Regions from separate parts of the Ensifer sp. ENS09 genome, predicted to be linked through region 3. Evidence: riboswitches for the same ligand, from Rfam matches in the RefSeq annotation. Region 3 holds a riboswitch; each other region holds the start of a gene.
What was found. Region 3 has a riboswitch for cobalamin ahead of IB267_RS11040 (aromatic ring-hydroxylating dioxygenase subunit alpha). Riboswitches for the same ligand answer to the same signal wherever they lie in the genome.
Positions count from the first base shown of each region.

Region 1: another riboswitch for cobalamin. It lies ahead of bluB (5,6-dimethylbenzimidazole synthase); the one in region 3 lies ahead of IB267_RS11040 (aromatic ring-hydroxylating dioxygenase subunit alpha).
Region 2: another riboswitch for cobalamin. It lies ahead of IB267_RS15605 (ABC transporter substrate-binding protein); the one in region 3 lies ahead of IB267_RS11040 (aromatic ring-hydroxylating dioxygenase subunit alpha).

Region 1 is NZ_JACVBP010000001.1:498,169-504,919, reverse strand. It holds gene IB267_RS02510 (LacI family DNA-binding transcriptional regulator) at 1-415, opposite strand, end outside; gene IB267_RS02505 (phytanoyl-CoA dioxygenase family protein) at 519-1,712, shown strand; gene IB267_RS02500 (SDR family oxidoreductase) at 1,801-2,613, shown strand; cobalamin riboswitch at 2,696-2,909, shown strand; gene bluB (5,6-dimethylbenzimidazole synthase) at 2,955-3,650, shown strand; gene IB267_RS02490 (DUF2865 domain-containing protein) at 3,663-4,745, opposite strand; gene IB267_RS02485 (acyl-homoserine-lactone synthase) at 4,899-5,540, opposite strand; gene IB267_RS02480 (LuxR family transcriptional regulator) at 5,681-6,418, opposite strand; gene IB267_RS02475 (NADP-dependent malic enzyme) at 6,689-6,751, opposite strand, start outside.
Region 2 is NZ_JACVBP010000003.1:122,917-129,667, reverse strand. It holds gene IB267_RS15630 (ParB-like protein) at 1-389, shown strand, start outside; gene IB267_RS15625 (class I SAM-dependent methyltransferase) at 421-1,227, opposite strand; gene IB267_RS15620 (pseudoazurin) at 1,224-1,661, opposite strand; gene IB267_RS15615 (ABC transporter ATP-binding protein) at 1,673-2,434, opposite strand; gene IB267_RS15610 (iron ABC transporter permease) at 2,431-3,483, opposite strand; gene IB267_RS15605 (ABC transporter substrate-binding protein) at 3,480-4,496, opposite strand; cobalamin riboswitch at 4,646-4,839, opposite strand; gene IB267_RS15600 (helix-turn-helix transcriptional regulator) at 5,032-5,355, opposite strand; gene IB267_RS15595 (DUF899 domain-containing protein) at 5,528-6,229, shown strand; gene IB267_RS15590 (S41 family peptidase) at 6,430-6,751, shown strand, end outside.
Region 3 is NZ_JACVBP010000002.1:583,116-589,866, forward strand. It holds partial or broken gene IB267_RS11030 (glycoside hydrolase family 25 protein) at 24-1,061, shown strand; gene IB267_RS11035 (hybrid-cluster NAD(P)-dependent oxidoreductase) at 1,283-2,377, opposite strand; gene IB267_RS11040 (aromatic ring-hydroxylating dioxygenase subunit alpha) at 2,379-3,623, opposite strand; cobalamin riboswitch at 3,727-3,928, opposite strand; gene IB267_RS11045 (DUF6656 family protein) at 4,246-4,845, shown strand; gene IB267_RS11050 (L-threonylcarbamoyladenylate synthase) at 4,923-5,897, shown strand; gene IB267_RS11055 (FAD-binding oxidoreductase) at 6,042-6,751, shown strand, end outside.

The sequences.
Region 1 (6,751 bases), on a different contig from region 3:
AGCGGGCGACGGCGGCGACGATCTCGGGCACGTCTGGCGCCTTCAGCACCAACCCGTCGGTTCCGCGCAGCCGGATCCGGTCGAGCAGTTGCACGATTTCCTGCGGGCGCATCGTCTCGGCAAAGTGAAACCGGCAGCGAAAGACGGTGGGCGCGAAGGTCAGCGCCTCGCTCTCGAAGGCGCGCCGCACCGCATTGGTAAAGCGCTGCGGTGACTCCATGACGATATCGATCGCGAACTTGCGCCCCTGGATGTCGAGGCCGGCCTGCTGCTTTTCCAGTTCCTCGATGGCTGCGCGAACCCGGGCCTCCGTCTGGCGGCGCACGCCCGGCCGCTCGTTGAGCACACGATCGACTGTCGCGGTGCTGAGCCCGGCCTGAAAGGCGATGTCCTTGACCAGAAACGGATGGGCCATCGTTGCGCGCTCCTGATGAATTTTTGATGGATTCTTGCTCTATATCATGTTTTGCCGCCGCCTATAGTCGTGTTCATCAGCATGTTCCAGAGGAGGAAACGCGATGAAGACCGACAACAAAGCGCGCCAGCGGATCGACCGTGTCTGGCTCACCGAGGAGGCCTGCGATCTCGAGGCGTTCCGGGCGGAAGTCGAACGCCAGACCAATCTGTCCGACTACCCCCATGCCTCCGGCTGCGAAAAGAACGTCCTGATCTATGACAGCGCCGCGCTGATTGCGGCGTGCGGCGATGGCGCGGCGCGGCGTTCGGTTCTGGCGGAAATCTACGAGGCGCTGGCGACGGGCCCCGGCGTGGCGGTCTTCAAGCGCGCCTATGCCGATACGGCGGCAATCGACGTCGCAAGCGGGGTCTTCGACGCCATCATCGAACAGCAACATCGCAGCAACAGCGGCGGTGGCGATCACTTCGCCAAGCCCGGCGCCAACGACCGCATCTGGAATTCGCTGGAAAAGCACTGCCTGAACGCACCGGAGAATTTCGCCGCCTATTACAGCAACGCCGTCATCGCGCTCGTCAGCGAGGCCTGGCTCGGGCCGAACTACCAGATGACGGCGCAGGTCAACCGGGTCAACCCGGGCGGTGCTGCGCAATCGGCGCACCGGGACTATCACCTCGGCTTCCAGACCGCGGCCGTGATCGAGCAGTATCCGGCGCATGTCCACAAGCTTTCGCCGGTGCTGACGCTGCAGGGCGCGGTTGCCCATTGCGACATGCCGCTCGAAAGCGGGCCGACGCTATTCCTCCCCTATAGCCAGACCTATGTGCCGGGCTATCTGGCACTCAACCGGCCGGAGTTCCGCGCCTATTTCGACGCAAACCACGTGCAGCTCCCGCTCGAAAAGGGTGACGTTGTCTTCTTCAACCCAGCGCTCTTCCATGCCGCCGGCACCAACCGCTCCCGGGATATCCGCCGCGTCGCCAACCTGCTGCAGGTGTCTTCGGCCTTCGGTCGCGCCATGGAAACCGTCGACCGACTGACGATGAGCGCGACGCTCTATCCGGCCTTGCGGGCCTTGCTGGCAAACGGCAAGCTGTCGCAGGCGGAAGCGGCCAATGCCGTCGCCTCCTGTGCCGAAGGCTACTCGTTCCCGACCAATCTCGACCGAGACCCGCCAATCGGTGGGCTGGCGCCGAAGACGCAGGCGCAATTGATGCGCGAGGCGCTCACTGCGGGAACGGGCGAGGAGGAGTTTCTTGCGGTGCTTGAGGCGCAGGCGAAGCGCAAGCTGAGCTGACGCGCGAGCTACCATTTGACAGGCTCCCGGCGTGTTTCGCTCGGGAGCCGCAGCCGTTTCAAACGATCATTTCCGAGGGAGGAATTCGATGAGTGGACAATTACAGGGCAAGATCGCCATCGTCACCGGTGGTACGCAGGGGCTGGGCGCGACGATTGCTGGCCTTTTCGCCGAGCGTGGCACCAAGGGTATCGTCATTTGCGGGCGCAACGCCGCCAAGGGACGGGCGAAGGCCGAGCAGATCGGCAAGGCACATGGCGCGAAAGTCGTCTATGTCGAAGCCGATCTGGAGAAGGTGGACGACGCCCGCAAGGTGGTCGCCGCTTGCGACGCCGAATTCGGCCGGGTCGATGCGTTGGTCAACGCCGCAGCCATCACCGACCGTGGCACCATCCTCGATACCACGCCCGAACTCTTCGACCGCATGTTCGCGATCAACGTGCGCGCACCGTTCTTCCTGATGCAGGAAGCGGTGAAAGTCATGCGGCGCGAGAAGACCGAAGGCACGATCGTCAACATCGGCTCGATGTCGGCGATGGCCGGCCAGCCTTTCATCGCCGCCTATTGCTCGTCGAAAGGCGCGCTCGAAACGCTAACCAAGAACACGGCCTATGCGCTGCTGCGCAACCGCATCCGCGTCAACGGGCTGAATATCGGCTGGATGGCGTCCGAAGGCGAAGACCGCATACAGCGCGAGTTTCACGGTGCGGCTGCCGATTGGCTCGAAAAGGCGGCGGCCAGCCAGCCTTTCGGCCGGCTCGTCGATCCGGCCGAGGTGGCGCGTGCCTGCGCATACCTGTCGTCGGCCGAATCCGGGCTGATGACCGGATCGGTGATCTGCTTCGACCAGTCGATCTGGGGCGCCTACGACGGCTCGCCGCATCCGGTCGCTCCGCTCTGAGGCGAGGCAGAAAGAAGCAGGTGGAGAGCGGCGCGTCCGGTTTCGCCGGGTTGGCGCCGCTTGTCTTTCTCAATTCCCTGTGCACTTAGTGCCGTGGTCAGGTGCCCGCGAAAGCGGGAGAATCGGGAATCCGGTCGATATTCCGGAACGTGCCCAACGCTGTGAAGGGGACGATCGCGTCTAAAAGAGCCTTGAATTGATTCAAGGTTTTGCCACTGGATCTTCAATCGATCTGGGAAGGTGAGGCGATCGGTTGAACCGAAGTCAGAAGACCGGCCTGGCGAGATAGACCGAACCCCGCGTGGACGGCGGGAGGTTTTCGCATTGTTGGGGATCGAACGATGCTGACTGAACCGAAGGGCGGCCTTGCGGCTGCCGGTGCCTTTTCGCTGCAAGAGCGGGAGGCCGTCTACCGTGCCATCGAGACACGTCGTGACGTGCGCGATGAATTCCTGCCCGAGCCATTGTCGGATGATCTGATCAGACGCCTGCTGGCCGCGGCACACAGCGCCCCGTCCGTGGGCTTCATGCAACCCTGGAACTTCGTGCTGGTGCGGGCGGAAGAAACGCGCGAGCGGGTCTGGCAGGCGTTTCGCCGCGCCAATGACGAGGCCGCGTTGATGTTCGAGGCGGAACAGCAGGGAAAGTATCGCGCGTTGAAGCTCGAAGGCATTCGCAAGGCGCCGCTTAGCATCTGCGTCACCTGCGACCGCACGCGCGGCGGCACTGTCGTGCTCGGGCGTACCCACAATCCGCAGATGGACGTCTATTCCACCGTCTGCGCCGTGCAGAACCTCTGGCTTGCGGCGCGCGCCGAAGGGGTGGGTGTCGGCTGGGTCAGCATCTTCCACGAGGCCGAGATCAAGGCGATCCTCGGCATCCCCGACCATATCGAGATCGTCGCCTGGCTCTGCCTCGGCTATGTCGACCGCCTCTATCAGCAGCCGGAACTCGCCGTGAAGGGCTGGCGCCAGCGCCTTCCGCTCGAGGACCTGGTTTTCGAAGAAGGATGGGGATGCAGCAAGGAGAAGGCGTAAGGCCTCGCCCGATCAATTCTGGACCGGCTGATAGGCCGGTCCCTTCGGGTGCTTGAGGTCGATCGCAGTTTCTTCCTGCGGCAGGTAGGTGGGGCCGACGACGCGCACCTTGTTCTTCGACGGATCATAGGGCCGCTCTTCGGCCGGCACCTTGGCGGTCTCGCCCGCCGCTTCCGGCTTCTTCGTCTCGATGACGATGATCGACGACTGGTCGTCGCCGATCTTCGTTCCTGTCGTCTTCGGCGTGGTTGCGGCGGTCTGCGGTATCTGGCAGCCGCACTGGCCGGGCTTGCCGACGGCGCGGGTGCGATAGGCAAAGGCGTTGGGCATTTCGGTATAGGGACGGCCGGTCACGGCCGAGACCATCTTGTCGCTCTCTTCCGTGTTGAGGTCGTGGAAATAGAGCTCCGTCTCAGCCCCAGGGCAGCGGGCCCGGCAGGCCTGTTCATCGCGTGGGAAATCGGCCGGCGTCGCATCCGAAGAGATCGGGAAGAAGGCGCCGTCGCAGGTGCGCACGCACATGGTCCTGAGCGTGCCGCTATAGTAGCGCTCCTGCGGCGCGTAGCCGTCTTCGTCGTGTCCGAGCATCGGGCCGTAGGCGTCGTCCGGCGGCAGGTCGGCAACGATGTTGCGGTGGCTTTCCGGCACGTCCTGTTCGACGCTTGCGAACTCCTCGCGGTCGCCATAGCAACCGTTGATCTCAAGTGCTGCGAGGATGCGGCGCCGGCTGTCGTCGCTGCCGCCGGCGACGATCTGCTCGCGCTCGGATTTCAGCATGCGCAGATTGTCTTCCATCTCGGCAATAAGACCGTTGAGCCCGCCGCAGGTGTCGGGGTCGCCGCCGTCGTAGCCGGTGGCGTTGCCGCCACCGCAACCGGCGCGGCGGCGGTCGTTCTTCGCCCGCCGCAGTTCGATGTTCTGCCGTGAGATTGCGCTTGCATAGTCGCGCGCATCGGCATTGCTGGCGACGTAGTCAGGCAGTTGCGCGAGCCGGGCGTTCAGTCGGTCGCAGGCCGTCGATGCCAGTGACGGACCGGCACCGATCAGAACCAAAGGCACAAGGGCCGCAGCGACGTGTTTCAGGCGCGTGAACACGGGGCGTAAGTCTCTTCCTGTTGCCAGGTCGGCGCCAACTTCTGCGGGTGGCTGCCAGCGGCATTCCTGTTTCGCCTTCCATCATAGAGCTTGTCGGTGATCGTGCAACGACAAGCGACGGTTTGCGTTAACAGTGCCGATCGACGGACGCGCTTACGCGGCGCGGGCGGTTTCCAGCGACATCGGGCGGTCGAGAACGGTGCCTTCGATCGCAGCGACCGCTTTCATCCGTGAAAGCAGATCCGGGGTCACTTCCCATGCAACGGCAACCGCGAAGACCGAGCCGATGCGATGCGGTTCGGCGATGCGCTCGCCCGGGCATCCCATGCGGCGGAACATGCGCTCGAGGAACACGTCCGTGACTGTGACGATATGGCTGATGCCGGAAGCAAGGCCAAGCTCACCGACGCCGCACATGAGTTCGGCAGCCGCGACCGTCACCTGGTTCGAAGCGCGGTCCTGCGAAATCTCCGGCTCGATGCAGAAGCGGCTGGATTCCCAGACCGAGGCGCTACGGATTTCAGGATTGTCGCCGAGCAGGATCGGGAAGGTGTCGTCCAGCATGTTCGGACCGAGCGTCGGGAGCAGCCTCAGCGATCCACGCAGGCGGCCATCCGGGGCGTAGGACAGCACGTAGAGCGGGTTTGCCTGGTCGTAGTTGTCGATTTCCCACTCGCCTTCCGTCTGGACGTCCCATTTCAGGAAGTCGTGGAAGACGCGCTTGCGTAACCGGAACATGTCGTCGACGGCCGCCGGGTGTTGTGCGCGGGTCTTTCCGTTCAGGATCCTGATCATCGTTTTCTCCATCCGAGTTTGGGGATGGGGCGATGCTGTCAGGCTCGCGGCGGTTGCGTAACTGTCAGTAGCGACAGTTCAAATGCGCGATATTTGCCACTAGATTTCGAGGGGTTTCGGTGGAGGAGTGTTGTCGGGTGTCAAACGGTGGGGATCAGCGCGTGTCGTACGGCCTGTGCCACGGCCTGGGTGTTGGAAACGACATTCAGCTTGCGCCGCGCATTGGTCATGAAGAAGCGCACGGTGCGCTCGGAAATGCCGAGGATCGTGGCGATCTCCCAATAGCTCTTGCCGGCGGCAGCCCATGTCAGGACCTCGGTCTCGCGGCCGGTCAAACGCATCTCGCGTGTCGAAATGCTGCCGGCCATGGCGCCATGCTCCAGCATGGCGGCATGGAAGAGATTGGCGGCAAGCTGGAAATCACGCAGGTGATGGCGGCGATAGGTCGTCCATTCGCCGGCCGACATGTTGACGTTGATCGCAAGCAACGCCATGCGCCCGGCAGGCGAGAGCAACGGCAGGGCGACGCCCTCGGTGGAAATGCCGATTTCCTGGGCCGCCTGGAACAGCGGTTCGCATTCCGGGAAGCGATGCCGCGCCATCGTCCATTCCACCGGCCGCACGCCACCAAGCGCCAGCTTCAGGATCGGATCGATCCGGTGAAGGCTGCGGGCGCGGTAGATCTCGGCGGCATAGGCGCCAAAGGTGTGATGCAGCCGGCAGACCTTGAGCTCGTCCGCATAGGGCTCGGCTTCGAGATAGAGCAGATGGGCAATGCGGAAGGTTCGACGCATCAATGTGAAGAAATGAGCGGGCTCTACGCAGCCGCCGCATTCCAGAATTTCCAGCATGTCGAGGACAGCTTGCTGCTCAGTCATGCCACAACACCGAATCTCGTCCGAGGCTCCAGCATGGTTAGAGGTTCACCTTTTGTCCAGCGCAAACTTTCTCGATTGGTGTGTAATACCAATTGTGCACGCCTTGATTGCGGCTGCCGATCGGCCGCGTGAGGCTGGCTGATTCGCAGGCGATGCGTAAAACCGGCGATGTCGCGCCTGAGGCAGGCGCGACATCCGGATACGGTTTTGCCGGCGCCGGTATGGCGCCCAATTAAAGCGAAGACCGGTGGCGATCTCCGCGTTGCCATCTCAACCCGGATGGCTGGCTTCGACGACCGCCAGAGCTGCCATGTTGACGACGCCGCGCGAGGT
Region 2 (6,751 bases), on a different contig from region 3:
AGGAAGGCGTCGCGCATGTGCTGACCAGTATCGTGTTCGATCTCAGCCACCTGTCAAAGGACGAGTTCTGGTCGGTCATGGACCACCGCCACTGGATGTATCCGTTCGACGCACAGGGCCTGCGGCGATCGCACCAGGACCTGCCGCGCACGATCGCCGGCCTCGCCGACGATCCCTACCGGTCGCTTGCGGGCGCGCTCCGCCGCGCCGGCGGTTACGCCAAGGACGCAACGCCCTACAGCGAGTTCATGTGGGCAAACTTCCTGCGCTCGCGCATCGATGCAAAACGCATCGCCAATGATATCGACAAGGCCGTGCACGACGCGCTCGATCTTGCCCACGGCAAGTCCGCCAGCTTCCTGCCGGGTTGGTGCGGCGTCACCGATTAGACCGGCGCCTCGCGGTTCGGGGCGCTGGGGTCTAGCGCGCGGCCGACGAATGTGCGGTCAGGATGAAGCGCCTGTAGACGAAGGTGCGGAGGCAGTTTCGCAGGTTGGCCGACTTGCGCTGGGCACGAGCGACCGGCGCATGGGACATTTTCTCGATTCCTTTGAAGCCCGCCTCCTCCAACAGACCGGAAAGCTGCTCGAACCGCAGTCCGCGACCGAAAGGCAGGGCACGCATGATCTCCGCATGGCGTTGGCTCAACGACCCGTCGTAATAGGGATCAGGCCCGGAAAACCTGTCGATCAAGGCCACCAGGCGTTCGGCGAGACGCCCGATCGGAGAAGGCTGCGCCCAGTTCCCGTCATAGATCACCAGCTTCCCACCCGGTCGCAGCAGCCGATGCCACTCGCGAAAGGTCGCCTCGGGCTCGGTAAGCGTCCAGACGAGGTGGCGACAAACGATCGCGTCATAGGCGGCGTCCGGCTCCATGGTGTTTTCGGCATCGGCAAGGATGAAGCGCAGCCGCGGTTTGCCGGCGTGTTTCGCCTTGGCGACGGAAAGCATTGCTTCGGAGAAGTCCAGCGCCGTGACGTCGTGACCGAGATCGTGGATGAGCCTTGTGACCTCGCCCGTGCCGCAGGCGAGTTCGAGCACGCGCAGCGGCTTCACGCCAAGGGTGGTGCGGATCGGTTCCTGCCAGGCGGAAAACTCGGCTGCGGACAGGATACCGTGGCCGAAAGCGAGATCGAAGGTTCTCGCGCGCTCCGACCAGTAGCTGCGGATCGCTTCCTTCAGATGAAAATTCGCGCGCCCTGCCCTTTCTTCGGTGTCGTTCGTCACTTTCCGAAACCGTTCCTGGCAAGGATCTCGTCAAACCGCTTGCGCGCCCGCGCCGGAACCTTGGCCGCCGCAAATCTTGCATCGACCTTCGCATCGCCGACACGGATCACCATAACCATTCCCATCGCGAAATGGGGCGAACACTTGATCCCGTAAAACCCTTCCGCGTCGAGCGTGACCTCGATCTCCTCGTTGATCCCGCCCTTGAAACCAGCGGTACCTTCGGGAACCATGCCGTCGACCGTCGCCGCGTTGTGGCCGCTGGTGGCTGCGATGAATTTCACCGTGTCGCCGGGGGCGACCTGGAGGAAGTCAGGCTCATAGACCATCGGTCCCGAAGCGTTACGGTTGAGCATCTTCACCTCGTGCATTTCGGCTTGGGCGAACTGGAAAGCGGTGAGAAACAGGGACAATCCGAGGAAAAGCGCGCGCATGTAAATCCTTGCTAGGCTGAATGAAAGCGGAAGATGGAGGTTCCGTCCTCGGGGTCGACGACGATGCTCGCACGAACACCGAAGACGGCGGCGATCCGTTCGACGGTCAGGACTTCACGCGGCGGCCCCAGCGCCACCAGCCGGCCGGCGGACATCATGCCGACGCGGTCGCAGCCGAAGGCCTGGTTGAGATCGTGCAAGGCGACCACGGAGGTTATCGGCAGGTCAGCCACCAGCCTCAGGATCGAAAGCTGGTGCTGGATATCCAGGTGATTTGTCGGCTCGTCGAGCAACAGGACCTGCGGCTGTTGCGCCAAGGCACGCGCCAGGTGAACCCGCTGGCGTTCCCCGCCGGAAAGTGTTGCCCACGAACGGTTTTCGAAGCCCGCCATATCGGTATCGTCGAGCGCTTGCCTGACGATCCGGTCGTCTTCGGCCGACCAGGGCTGCAGCGGCGTGAGCCAGGGCGTGCGGCCAAGTTCGACCGCATCGCGAACCGAGATCGCTTCCGTCGTCTCGGCTTGCTGCTCGAGGAAGGCGATCAATTGGGCAGCCTGGCGGCGCGGCATGGCGTGCAGCATCTGCCCGTTGATCCGCACCCCGCCCGAGGTCGACCGGACGATGCCGGCCAGCAGCCGCATCAAGGTCGATTTGCCGGAGCCGTTGGGGCCGACAAGGCCGAGTGTCTCTCCCTGCCGCACGGTCAGATCGACATGGGAAACGATCGCCTTGCCGCGGACGGACCAGCCGAGATCGCGTGCTTCCAGGATCATGATCGGCGCCTCCCGCGGATAAGGATCAGGGCAAAGGCCGGTGCCCCAACCAGGGCGGTGATCACGCCGATCGGCAGCACCTGGCCAGGAACGATCGTCCGCGACAGGATATCCGCGGCGATCAGAAAGACCGCCCCGATGAGAGCGGTTGCCGGGCCGAGCCGCCCGTGGCGCACGCCAACCAGGAACCGGGCCGCATGCGGTATCACGAGCCCGACGAAGCCGATGGAGCCGACAATGCTGACCATCACGGCCGTCACCAGCGCGGTAAGGCCGATCAGCACCATCTGGACGACGCGCACGGGTACGCCGAGCGACGCGGCGGATTCCGCCCCGAAGGAAAAAGCGTCGAGCGCACGGGCGTACCAGATGCAGGCCCCGAGCCCGACAAGGGCCACGGGCACGGCCAGCCAGACGTCCGGCCACCGCGCACCGCTGAGGTTGCCGAGCAGCCAGAACATGATGCCCCGCGCCTGCTCCGCATTGGCCGACTTGGTGATGATGAAAGAGGTCAGTGCGTTGAACAGTTGCGATCCGGCGATGCCGGCAAGCACGATCTGCCCCGTTCCGCGCAGGGTGACCCCGCCACCGGCGGCACGGGCGAGGATCGCCACCATGAGGAAAGCCGTCACGGCGCCGACAAAGGCGCCGAGCGACATGGAGACCGCGCCGGCCCCGAGGCCGGCGACGGTGACGGCCACTGCGCCGGTCGAGGCGCCGGCGGAAATGCCGAGAAGGTAGGGATCCGCCAGGGCGTTGCGCAGGAGGGACTGGAGCACCAGGCCCGAAACCGCGAGGCCCGCCCCGCAGCAGGCGGCAACGATCGCCCGCGGCAGGCGGTAGTTCCAGATGATCCCGACATCGATGGGATCGAGCCCATAGGTCGCGCCGAAAATCTTGTTCGCCAAGGTCTGGAGAACGGTCAAGACGGGTATCGGCGTTTCGCCGATGCAGGTTCCGGCAAGAACGGCGGCAAACAGAGCCAATGTCCCCGTGGCTGCCCGGCCAAGCCGGGAAGCAGGGACGCGCCGCGAGAGGCTGGTCTTCACTTCGCCAACCCGAAATCCTTAAGCGCAGCCGAGAGAACTTCGATGCCGGCGACCGTTCTGATCGTGGCGTCCATCGCGTGCGCATCCATGACGACGATGCGGTTGTTCTTCACCGCGTCCATCTGGCTGGCAACCGGATCGGTCTTCAGGAACTCGATCTTCTTCAGGTAGTCGTCGGCCGGAAAGCGCCGGCGATCCATCTTGGCGATGACGATCATGGTGGGGTTGGCCTTGGCGATCGTTTCCCAACCGACGACCGGCCATTCTTCGTCCGAGCCGACCACGTTGCGGATGCCGAGCTTATCCATCATGTAGGCAGGCGCTCCCTTCCGACCTGCCACATAGGGATCGATGTCCATCTCCGCGCTGGAGAACCAGAAGGCCGCAGACACATCCTTCAAATTGAGCGCCTTGGCCTGCTCGATGGCGTCGGCCTCACGCTTGGCGAGTTCTGCGACGAATGCTTCGCCTTTGTCTTGAACATCGAAGATCTGCGCGAGTTCACGCACGCCCTGATGGATGCTGTCAGTCGAGAAGAGCGCGCTTCGCGTGCCGTCCACACCCACCGAGTTGTCCTTGGCGACGCAGTCGGCCGGAAGGACATAGGTCGGAATTCCCACTTCGTGGAACTGGGTTCGGGTCGCAACGATCCCTTCGGGGCCGACGTGCCAGACGAACTGCACGGCGACGAGCCCCGGCTTCTTGGCGACGACGCTTTCAAAGCTCGGGTCGTTGTCCGCCAGGCGCGGAACCTTGGCATTGACCTCGGCAAATTCCGGCAGCACGTCATTGAACCAGACCGACGTGCCCGTAACCTTGTCGCCGAGGCCGAGCGAATAGAGAACCTCGGTTGCCGCCTGCCCGACGGTCGCCGAAGTCGCCGGTGCCTTGTCGAAGGTGATCGTCTCGCCGCAATTGTCCAGGGTCAGCGGATAGGCGGTGGGTTCGGCAGCAGCGGCGGTGGCGAAGAAGGCGAAGCCAGAGGCGGCAAGCAGGAAACACGAAGCGGTCATGGCACATTGTCTCCGATCTGTTGATCGCGCGGATCGGAGGGGACGAGCCAGGACGCAATGATCGAACCGATGTTCAAGAGAACATCGACAGCCGGCACTTGTGGCGCGACCAACGACATCGACAACCTCCCCGGACACCCCGCCCGGCTTGTTCAGTTACAGGTGTCGGTAGGTCTCCTGACTGACGGGTCTTGGCTCCCTCTCGGCCTTCCCGGACCATCGCCCAGTGGCATTTTCGAGAGAGGACTGGCCGCCTACAGTTGCGGGGGCAGTTTCGTTTCGCGGCGAGCCGCGGCGAATTCCCTGTTATTTCCTTTCGGAAACCGACGAGAATTCCCTACTCAACGAACGAGTGGAGCGCAAGCATGAAAGCGGCGCTTTCAAAACCACCTGCCAAGAAAGGTAGATATTCTTTCGCGTCTCGTAATTTCACTAAACATCACTCCCCTCAAATAGGGAGAACATTGGCGATTGTCGAAAACTATACACAAATGAACACTGTTTAAGCGATCCGTAATTCACGCCATCTTCAGACTTACCTTTCGAGATCAGCCTTCAGCCTGTCGAGAATAGTCACGACATGGGCGGCATAGTCGCTGATCCAGCGGTCGTGAATGTGCTTGATCGGCAGCGCATTGAGATAGTTCCAGCGCTCGCGTCCTGCCCGCCTGACGATGATCAAGTCGGCGTCCTCCAGCACCTTCAGATGCTGCATCACGGTGCAGCGATCCATGTCTGAAAAGGTCGCGCAGAGCATGCCCGTGGTCTGCGCCTCGCCCTTGAGACGATCGAGCATCGACCGCCTGCGCGGGTGAGCCAATGCCTTGAAAACCAGATCTTCGTCCTGCTCGCTTGACATGTTATGTTTTCACAACATATTGAAACCGGACGCAACGGAGACGGCGCCGATGAGACCGGTTTGCGAGCTTTCGCGAGCACTCCAACCGAGCCTGGTGGCTGGATGCCGTCGATCGGAGTTCAGCCTTGCACCGACACCTCAAGCAAACCGCCCAAAAGGGAGATGATTGAGAATGCTGCCTAAGATCGTTTCAATGGACGAGTGGCAAGCCGCACTCGAACAACAGATTGCCAGAGAGAAGGCACTCACCCGCGCACGCGATGAAGTGAGTGCCGAGCGCCGGCGCTTGCCGATGGTCAGGATCGACAAGGACTATTCGTTCGAGGGGCCTGAAGGCACGGTAAGCCTCGCCGACCTCTTCGACGGACGGCGGCAACTGATCGTCTATCACTTCATGTTCGCGCCCGGATGGAAGGCGGGCTGCGACGGCTGCTCCTGGGTCGTGGACGCGATGACCCATCCGGCGCATCTCAATGCACGCGATACGTCCATCGTGCTGATTTCGCGTGCGCCGCTGGAGACGCTGCAGAAATACCAGGCCCGGATGCAGTGGCAGCACCCGGTTTGGTACTCTTCCATGGCGAGCGACTTCAACCACGACATGGGAGCCACGGTCGCCGATCCGGATGACCCGACAAGGACCAGCGAGCGCCATGGCGTCAGCGTCTTCCTCAGGGAGGGCGATCATATCTACCGCACCTATTTCAACGGTGCGCGCGGCGTCGAGTACCTCGGCAGCATGTGGACCTATCTGGATCTGACGCCCTACGGTCGCCAGGAAACATGGGAAGCCTCTCCCGCGGGATGGCCGCAGACAGAACCCTACGTCTGGAACCGGCGGCACGACGAATACGGGACCGAACCGGCCTCCTGATTTTCCGCGGCGGCGAGCATGGAATTGTCGAGCCACCGTTCCTACGTCTTGTCTGGCCGATCGCCAGACCTGCGTCATTGCCGCGCGCCCCCGAACAGGGATCGCGGCAATGCTGAAGGGATGCCGCCGGCCCGGCAGGGAGCGCCGAATGTGGGGATGGATCGCGCTTCTAAGAGGCGCGCCGATGGGGGCGGCAATCGATGGGAAACGAGACGCAAAACCGCAAGGACGGTCCGGCACCGAGCGGCAAGAGGTTTTGGCGGCGACGCGGCGTTCGGATTGCATCGATCACGTTGGCCGCCGTGCTTCTCCTGGTGGTCGCGCCGCTTGCCGTCATTCTCTACCCAACACTGAAGACCTATCCCCGGAGCGACTTTCCGGCCGCAGCTTCGCGACTGGAACGCAACAGGCAGGACCTTGCCCATCTGCGGCGCCTGATCGAGGTTGACCGAAGCTTCTCGCCGGCCGCCCAGGCGGCGTTTACGGGCTCCCTTGATGCGATCGAACAACGGGCCGGCGATC
Region 3 (6,751 bases):
GATACTGTCGGCAATCTCAGAGAATGGCAAAGCGGTGTATCTCCACGACAGGGATGATTCTGCGCCTCGCGACCTTCATCGGTCTGGCTTTCGCGGCGGCGATCGCACGCGCCGGTGAACTGGAGCCCTGGAAGACCAAATCGAACGCCATCATTGTCGACGCCTATGAGATGAACAGTATCGACTGGGAAACGATGCTTGGCGACAAGCGCATTTCCGGTTTCATCGCCAAGGCCTCCGACGGCCTGCCCGAAAGCTTCTCCTGCACCGGCGACCACAACGGCGACACCTTCAACCACTGCAAGACCATGTGGCGCAAATACGCCGTCAGCCGCGAACTCTACCAGACCCGCCGGATGATTGCCCGCTCGCACGGACTGCTGTGGGGTGCCTACCACCTCGCCCGTCCGGGCAATCCCGTTGACCAGGCGAACCATTTCCTCGACTACGCCGATCCGCGCGACGACGAACTGATGGTGCTCGATCTCGAAGGCATCGATCCGGACAAGTACATGTCGCTTGAGGACGCCGCCATCTTCGCCGGGCACATCAAGACCCGGACCGGGCGCTACCCGATCCTCTACACCAACCACATCACCGCTAAATACATCGCCGCGCACCGGGCCAAGCACCGGCTGCTGTCGCGTCTGCCGCTCTGGTACGCCCGCTACAAGCCGGATATCCGCCAGGTCTTCCCGATGGGCAACTGGGACAGTTACGCGCTGTGGCAGTTCTCCTCGGGCATCAACTGCGGAAAGCGCCGCTGCCCCTACCGCGTGCCGGGAACGCTTGACGACATCGACGTCAATGTGGCGGCGATGTCGCCGCAGGCGCTGAAAGCGATCTGGGCACAAGGCGCCTTGCTGCCGGAAAAGCCGCTACCGCTGATGCTCGTCGCCCAAGCCGAGCGGGGAACGGGCATGCAGGCGGTCGCACGGGCGACCGCAATGTTTAGCGAGCCGCTGCTTGTCAGCCGCGCCGACGCTGCGAGCGGCGCCGGCAGCGGCGTCGACATGATGGTGACCGGCTCGATCGATTTCGCCCGCCAGGAGCGCGCCCTGCAGGTGGCGATTGCCGGCAATGAAGCCGCCCAGGGCACATGCCCGAAAACGGCGACCGGCACCGACGCCCCGGCAAGCGTTTCGGCCAATCCGATCCCCTGCAACGCGCCATAAGCCTGTCGCGTGAAAAAGGATCTCGCGCCAGGCTTTAAGCTCTCATCCTTTATGCACGTCGCTGCTGCAAAACCGCGACGCACTTCTCGCGACATGCATCGCCGCCCTCAGGCTTCGATCTGGACGTCGCCAAGTGGTCGCGAGCAACAGGCGAGGATGTAGCCTTCGTCGATCTCGTCGTCGAGAATGCCGCCATTGTGGTTCATCTCGACCTCGCCCGCGACCTTCATCACCCGGCAGGTGCCGCAGATGCCGCCTTCGCAGGCAGCGCCGATGCGCACCCCGTTGGCGCGCGCCGCCTGCAGGATCGTCTGGCCGGGCTTGGCCTCGACCTCCTTGCCGCTCATGGTGAAGGCGACCTTGGCCGCCTGGATCTCGCCCTCGTCACCGGCACCGGCGCGCACGGCGATCTCTTCCGCGGCGGGTGCCGCCGCCGGCTGGAAGCTCTCCTCGTGATAGCGGCCCATGTCGAAACCGGCCGATTTCAGCATCTCGCGCACGCCGCGCATGAAGGGTTCGGGGCCGCAGCAGAAGACGGTGCGGTCCATGAAATCGGGCGCAAGCAGCGGCAGCTTGGCGCCGTCGATGCGGCCGCGCAATCCGTGCCAGCCGTGGCGCGCCTCATGCCCCTCGACGATGAAGCCGAGGTTGAGCCCGGACATCTGCGTGGCCAGGACTTCCAGTTCCGAACGGAACAGCAGATCGTCCGGACGACGCGCGCAGGAGATGAAGGTCACATCCGTCTCGGGCACGCAATCCGCCATCCAGCGCGTCATCGACATCATCGGCGTGATGCCGGAGCCGGCCGAGATGAACAGATACTTGTCGCCCGGATGGCGCACGAAGCTGAAATCGCCGAGCGGACCGAAGGCGCGGAGCTTCATGCCCGGCTTCAGATGCTCGAACATCCAGCGGGTGCCGATGCTGTCGGCCTGCGCCTTCACCGTGACCGCGATTGAAAGCGGCCGCGATGGCGTCGACGACAGCGTGTAGGTCCGCATGACCGGCTCGTCGGCGACCGGCAGTTCGAGCGTTACGAATTGCCCGGGGAGATAGCGGAACCAGGCGGGCTTTTCGGCCCGGAAGGTGAAGGTCATGACATCGGCGGTCTCGACGACAGCCGATGTGCATTCGAGCATCTGCTGCCGATCGATCCAGACATGCAGCGCGTCGAAATGGTGAAACGAAGGGGCCATCTGCATGTCAGGCGACCCTTGAAAGCGGAGCCGCGTCGCCAGCAAGGCGCTGCTCCATGAACTTGCAGTACCACTCGACGAACTGCATCACGCCGCCTTCGTGCTCGGGCGAATACGGGCCGGGCTCATAGGCCGGCGAGCGGATGCCAAAGGCATTTTCTTCGACGATCTGGCGATCCTGATCGTTGGTCTCGGTCCAGACATGCGTCAGTTCCTCGAGATTGTAATCGACGCCTTCGACCGCATCCTTGTTGACCAGCCACTTCGTCGTCACTTGGGTAAGTTCAGGCCCGAGCGGCAGCACACGGAAGGTGATGGCGTGGTCGGCGAGCACATGGTTCCAGGTGGTCGGGTAGTGGAACATCAGAAGCGTGCCGATCTGGCTCTGGGAAACATCGGCCGACAGAGCCCGCCTGACGGCGCGCGCGCCCGACATGGTGTAGCTTTCGGCATTGTCGACGAGCGGCATGCGGGCGGCGCGGAACTGGCCGGTCGGCGACATCCTGAATTCGCTCGGCAAGCCTTCGGCCTCGCATTTCGCCCAATGTTCGGCGATCACGGGATCATCCTTGGCGCCCTGCACACCGGTCGCGGTCGGGGCTTCCGGATAGGTGCGGCAGAGTTCCGGGTGATTGGCGGCGCAATGGTAGCATTCGCGGTTGTTTTCCCAGACGAGCTTCCAGTTGCCCTTCTCGACGATAGTGCTTTCGAACGCGACCTTGGTTTCGCCGAGCCGGTGCGGCGCGAGATAGGGCAAGGCCATCTCACGGAACGCCGTGAAATCCATCGGCTTTTCCGACAAGTTGATGAAGATGTAGCCGCCGACCGTTTCGCAATGGATCGGCTTCAGGCTGTGGGCTGCCTTGTCGAAATCCTCGCCCATCTGCCGGGCGAAGAGCAGCGAGCCGTCGAGCTCGTACGTCCACTGGTGATAGGGACAGACGAGCTTGGCCGAGGAGCCCTTCTGTTGCGTGCAGACGCGCGAGCCGCGATGGCGGCAAGAGTTGTGCAATGCCCGGATGGCACCCTGGCGATCGCGGGTGATGACAACGGGGTAGTCGCCGACCTGGACGGTGAAATAATTGCCGGCCCGCGGGATCTCGCAGTCATGGCCGATGAACAGCCAATCCTTGTACCAGATGTTTTCCAGATCCTGCCGATAGTAGTCGGGATCGATATAAAAGGCCCGATCGAGGCTGTAGCCGTCGCGCCGGCCCTTCAGCTTTCGAAGCATATCGTTTCTGGTTTCCATGTCCTGTCCTCATGCGCCATGTCTTGGAGAGGCAGGACAGGAACCCGCACGAGCGCACGCCCATGCGTTGTCGGCTCCGATCCGGCTGCCCGCCGCAACCCGTTACGGTTATGTCCGTCAAGGCTGGTTTCCGGGCTCAGGAGCCGTCCCTTCGGACCAGCCCGGCGCCTTCCCGGACGAACCGTCCAGTGGCCTTTGCCGAGGCTTTCGCTCCACCACCGTTGCGGGGGCAGCGCCGGGATTTGACCGGCTTCCCAATTCTCCGACTTCTCTTCGAAGACGGCACCTTGAGTAAAGATATGTAATCGCGGAAACCGCCCTGGCAGCTGCCGGATAGCGACATCCAATTCCAGAATGACGACACGGGAAAAACCGCCATCAACGGCGCCTGTCTTAGAATTTTTACACTACAAACATATAGATAGCCCACGTCTTGGGCATTTGCCGCCTTTTGCGGCGCGGGCGGCGCAGACGCGGGAAAGCTTCGCCCGTTTGCGACATCCCATCGGATGGGGAACGCTCATGATGCAGCCAGAAGGCAATCATTCATTAACCATGAGCCGCTAGCCTAGCCGGCAGACGAGAGAGGTCCTGCAGGCAGGCAGATGGCGCGCTGACGATCATGGCAAAGTTGAGATACTACGACGCGGCAGCCGAGGCGCCGCCGACAATCCCGCCGAAGACGGCGGTTCATACCGAATTCCTGCGCACGGGCCGGATCAATCGCAGGCAATGGGTGCCGAGCGAACGGCGCTACCTGAGCTATGAGGAAGTTGCGGACAGGACGGGCAAGAAGCTCAACACCGCCGGCGACACGACCCATAAGCGGATCAACGGGTTTCACACCTCGATCCAGTTCCCGAAGATGATCTTCCACCGCACGCTCGTCGGCCGGCCGCATCTCGGCTACTGTCACGTGACGGCGGCGCGCACGCCGGTTACTCCCTCCAAGGACATCACCTGGTCCTTCTACTTCGCCAACTTCTACTGCGACCTCGGCCACGAGACGCATTTTTTCGAAGGCATCCAGCCCGGCTATTCGCGCATGTATTTCGCCGTTGCCATCGAACCGGGCGCGGAAGCCGGCCAAATGGTCATCAACCGCAATTTTCGTGACAACGGTCTGCTGTTTCGCACCGACGATCCCAAGGTCGCACTGAAAAACGTGCTGATGCTCGGCGCCAAAGATGACGCGTTGCGCCGCATCATCCGCAGCCTCTGAGCCGAACCGGTTGCTTCAAAGAAAATCGTTCTGTTTTTCCGGTGCGTCCGTTAAGGAAGCGTCGGAAAGGAAACGGCATGGCTGAGATCATCGATACGGATAGGGAACCGGACCGCGCGATCGCGCGTGCCTGCGCCGTTCTTGCCGAAGGCGAACCGGTCGCCATTCCGACCGAGACCGTCTACGGCCTTGCCGCCGACGCCACCAACCCTGATGCGATCAGCCGCATCTACGAGATGAAGGGGCGCCCGCGCTTCAATCCGTTGATCTCGCATGTCTCCGACATGGCGATGGCCGAAGCCCATGTGCACTTCGATCCGGTTTCCCGGCAGCTGGCCGAAGCCTTCTGGCCCGGCCCGCTGACGCTGATCCTTCGGCAGCGCGCCGACAGCACGGTTCATGCGCTGGCGTCCGCCGGCCTCGACACGCTCGGCATCCGCATGCCCGACGGTTTCTCGCGCCGGGTCATCGCCCGCTTCGGACGGCCATTGGCTGCGCCCAGCGCCAATACTTCAGGCAAGATCAGCCCGACCAGTGCGGCCCATGTCGAGGCCGATCTCGGTGGAAAACTGAAGCTGATCCTCGACGCCGGCCAGGCCCAGATCGGCCTTGAATCGACGATCATCAAGGTCGATGGCGACGAGATCCGGCTGCTTCGGCCGGGTGGCCTCGATGCTGCCGAGATCGAACGCCTGCTCGGCCGTCCGGTGATCCGGCCGGAGACGGCGGGAGCGACGATCGAGGCGCCGGGCATGCTTGCCTCGCACTATGCGCCCGGCGCTGCCGTGCGGCTCGATGCCACCGAGGTGCATGCCGGCGAAGCCTTGATCCGTTTCGGCGGCAATCGGATTGCCGGCGAGGAACAGGCGGCCATCGTTCTCGACCTCAGCCCGACCGGCAATCTGCGCGAAGCCGCCGCCAATCTCTTCGACTACATGAAACGGGCGGATGCCAGCGGCGCAGAGACCATCGCCTTCGGGGCCATCCCTTCGGACGGGCTGGGGGAAGCCATCATCGATCGGTTGCAGCGGGCAGCCGCACCACGAGGGTAAGATGGCGTGCGGCATTTTCCGCGCACCCGCCCTCACCGAACGGCACCCATTGCGGTTATGATCGCCGCCGACCAGGAACCGAGGATCCCATCCTCAGATCGACCGATCCGATAGCGCGCGCAGGCGCAATGCGAAGTGAGGCCCATGAGCACCCTTCCCTCTCCCGAATTCATCGCCTCCTTCGCCGACATCGTCGGAAGCGCCAACGTGTTGACGGCCGAACCGGACAAGGCGCGTTATCTCGTCGAATCGCGTGGACTTTACCGTGGCACGACGCCGATGGTGCTGCGTCCGGGCTCCGTCGACGAGGTCTCGCGCATCATGAAGCTTGCGAGCGCCACCCGCACGGCGATCGTGCCGCAGGGCGGCAACACCGGCCACGTCGCCGGGCAGATCCCGCGGGAGGGCAAGGCGGACATCGTTCTTTCGCTGGAACGGCTGAACCGCATTCGCGACATCGATCCGGTCGGCAATGTCATCGTCGCCGATGCCGGCTGCATCCTTGCCGACATCCAGAAGGCGGCGGACGAGCACAATCGCCTGTTCCCGCTGTCGCTCGGCTCGGAAGGTTCGGCCCGCATCGGCGGCAACCTCTCCACCAATGCCGGCGGCACCGCCGTGCTTGCCTATGGCAACATGCGCCAGCTCTGCCTCGGCCTCGAGGTGGTGCTGCCGACCGGCGAAATCTGGGACGGGCTGCGCCGGTTGAAAAAGGACAATACCGGCTACGATCTGCGCGATCTTTTCATCGGTGCCGAAGGTACGCTCGGCGTGATCACCGGCGCCGTGCTCAAGCTCTTCCCGAAGCCACTCGGACATCAGGTCGCCTTTGCCGGGGTCGGCACCGTCGAGCA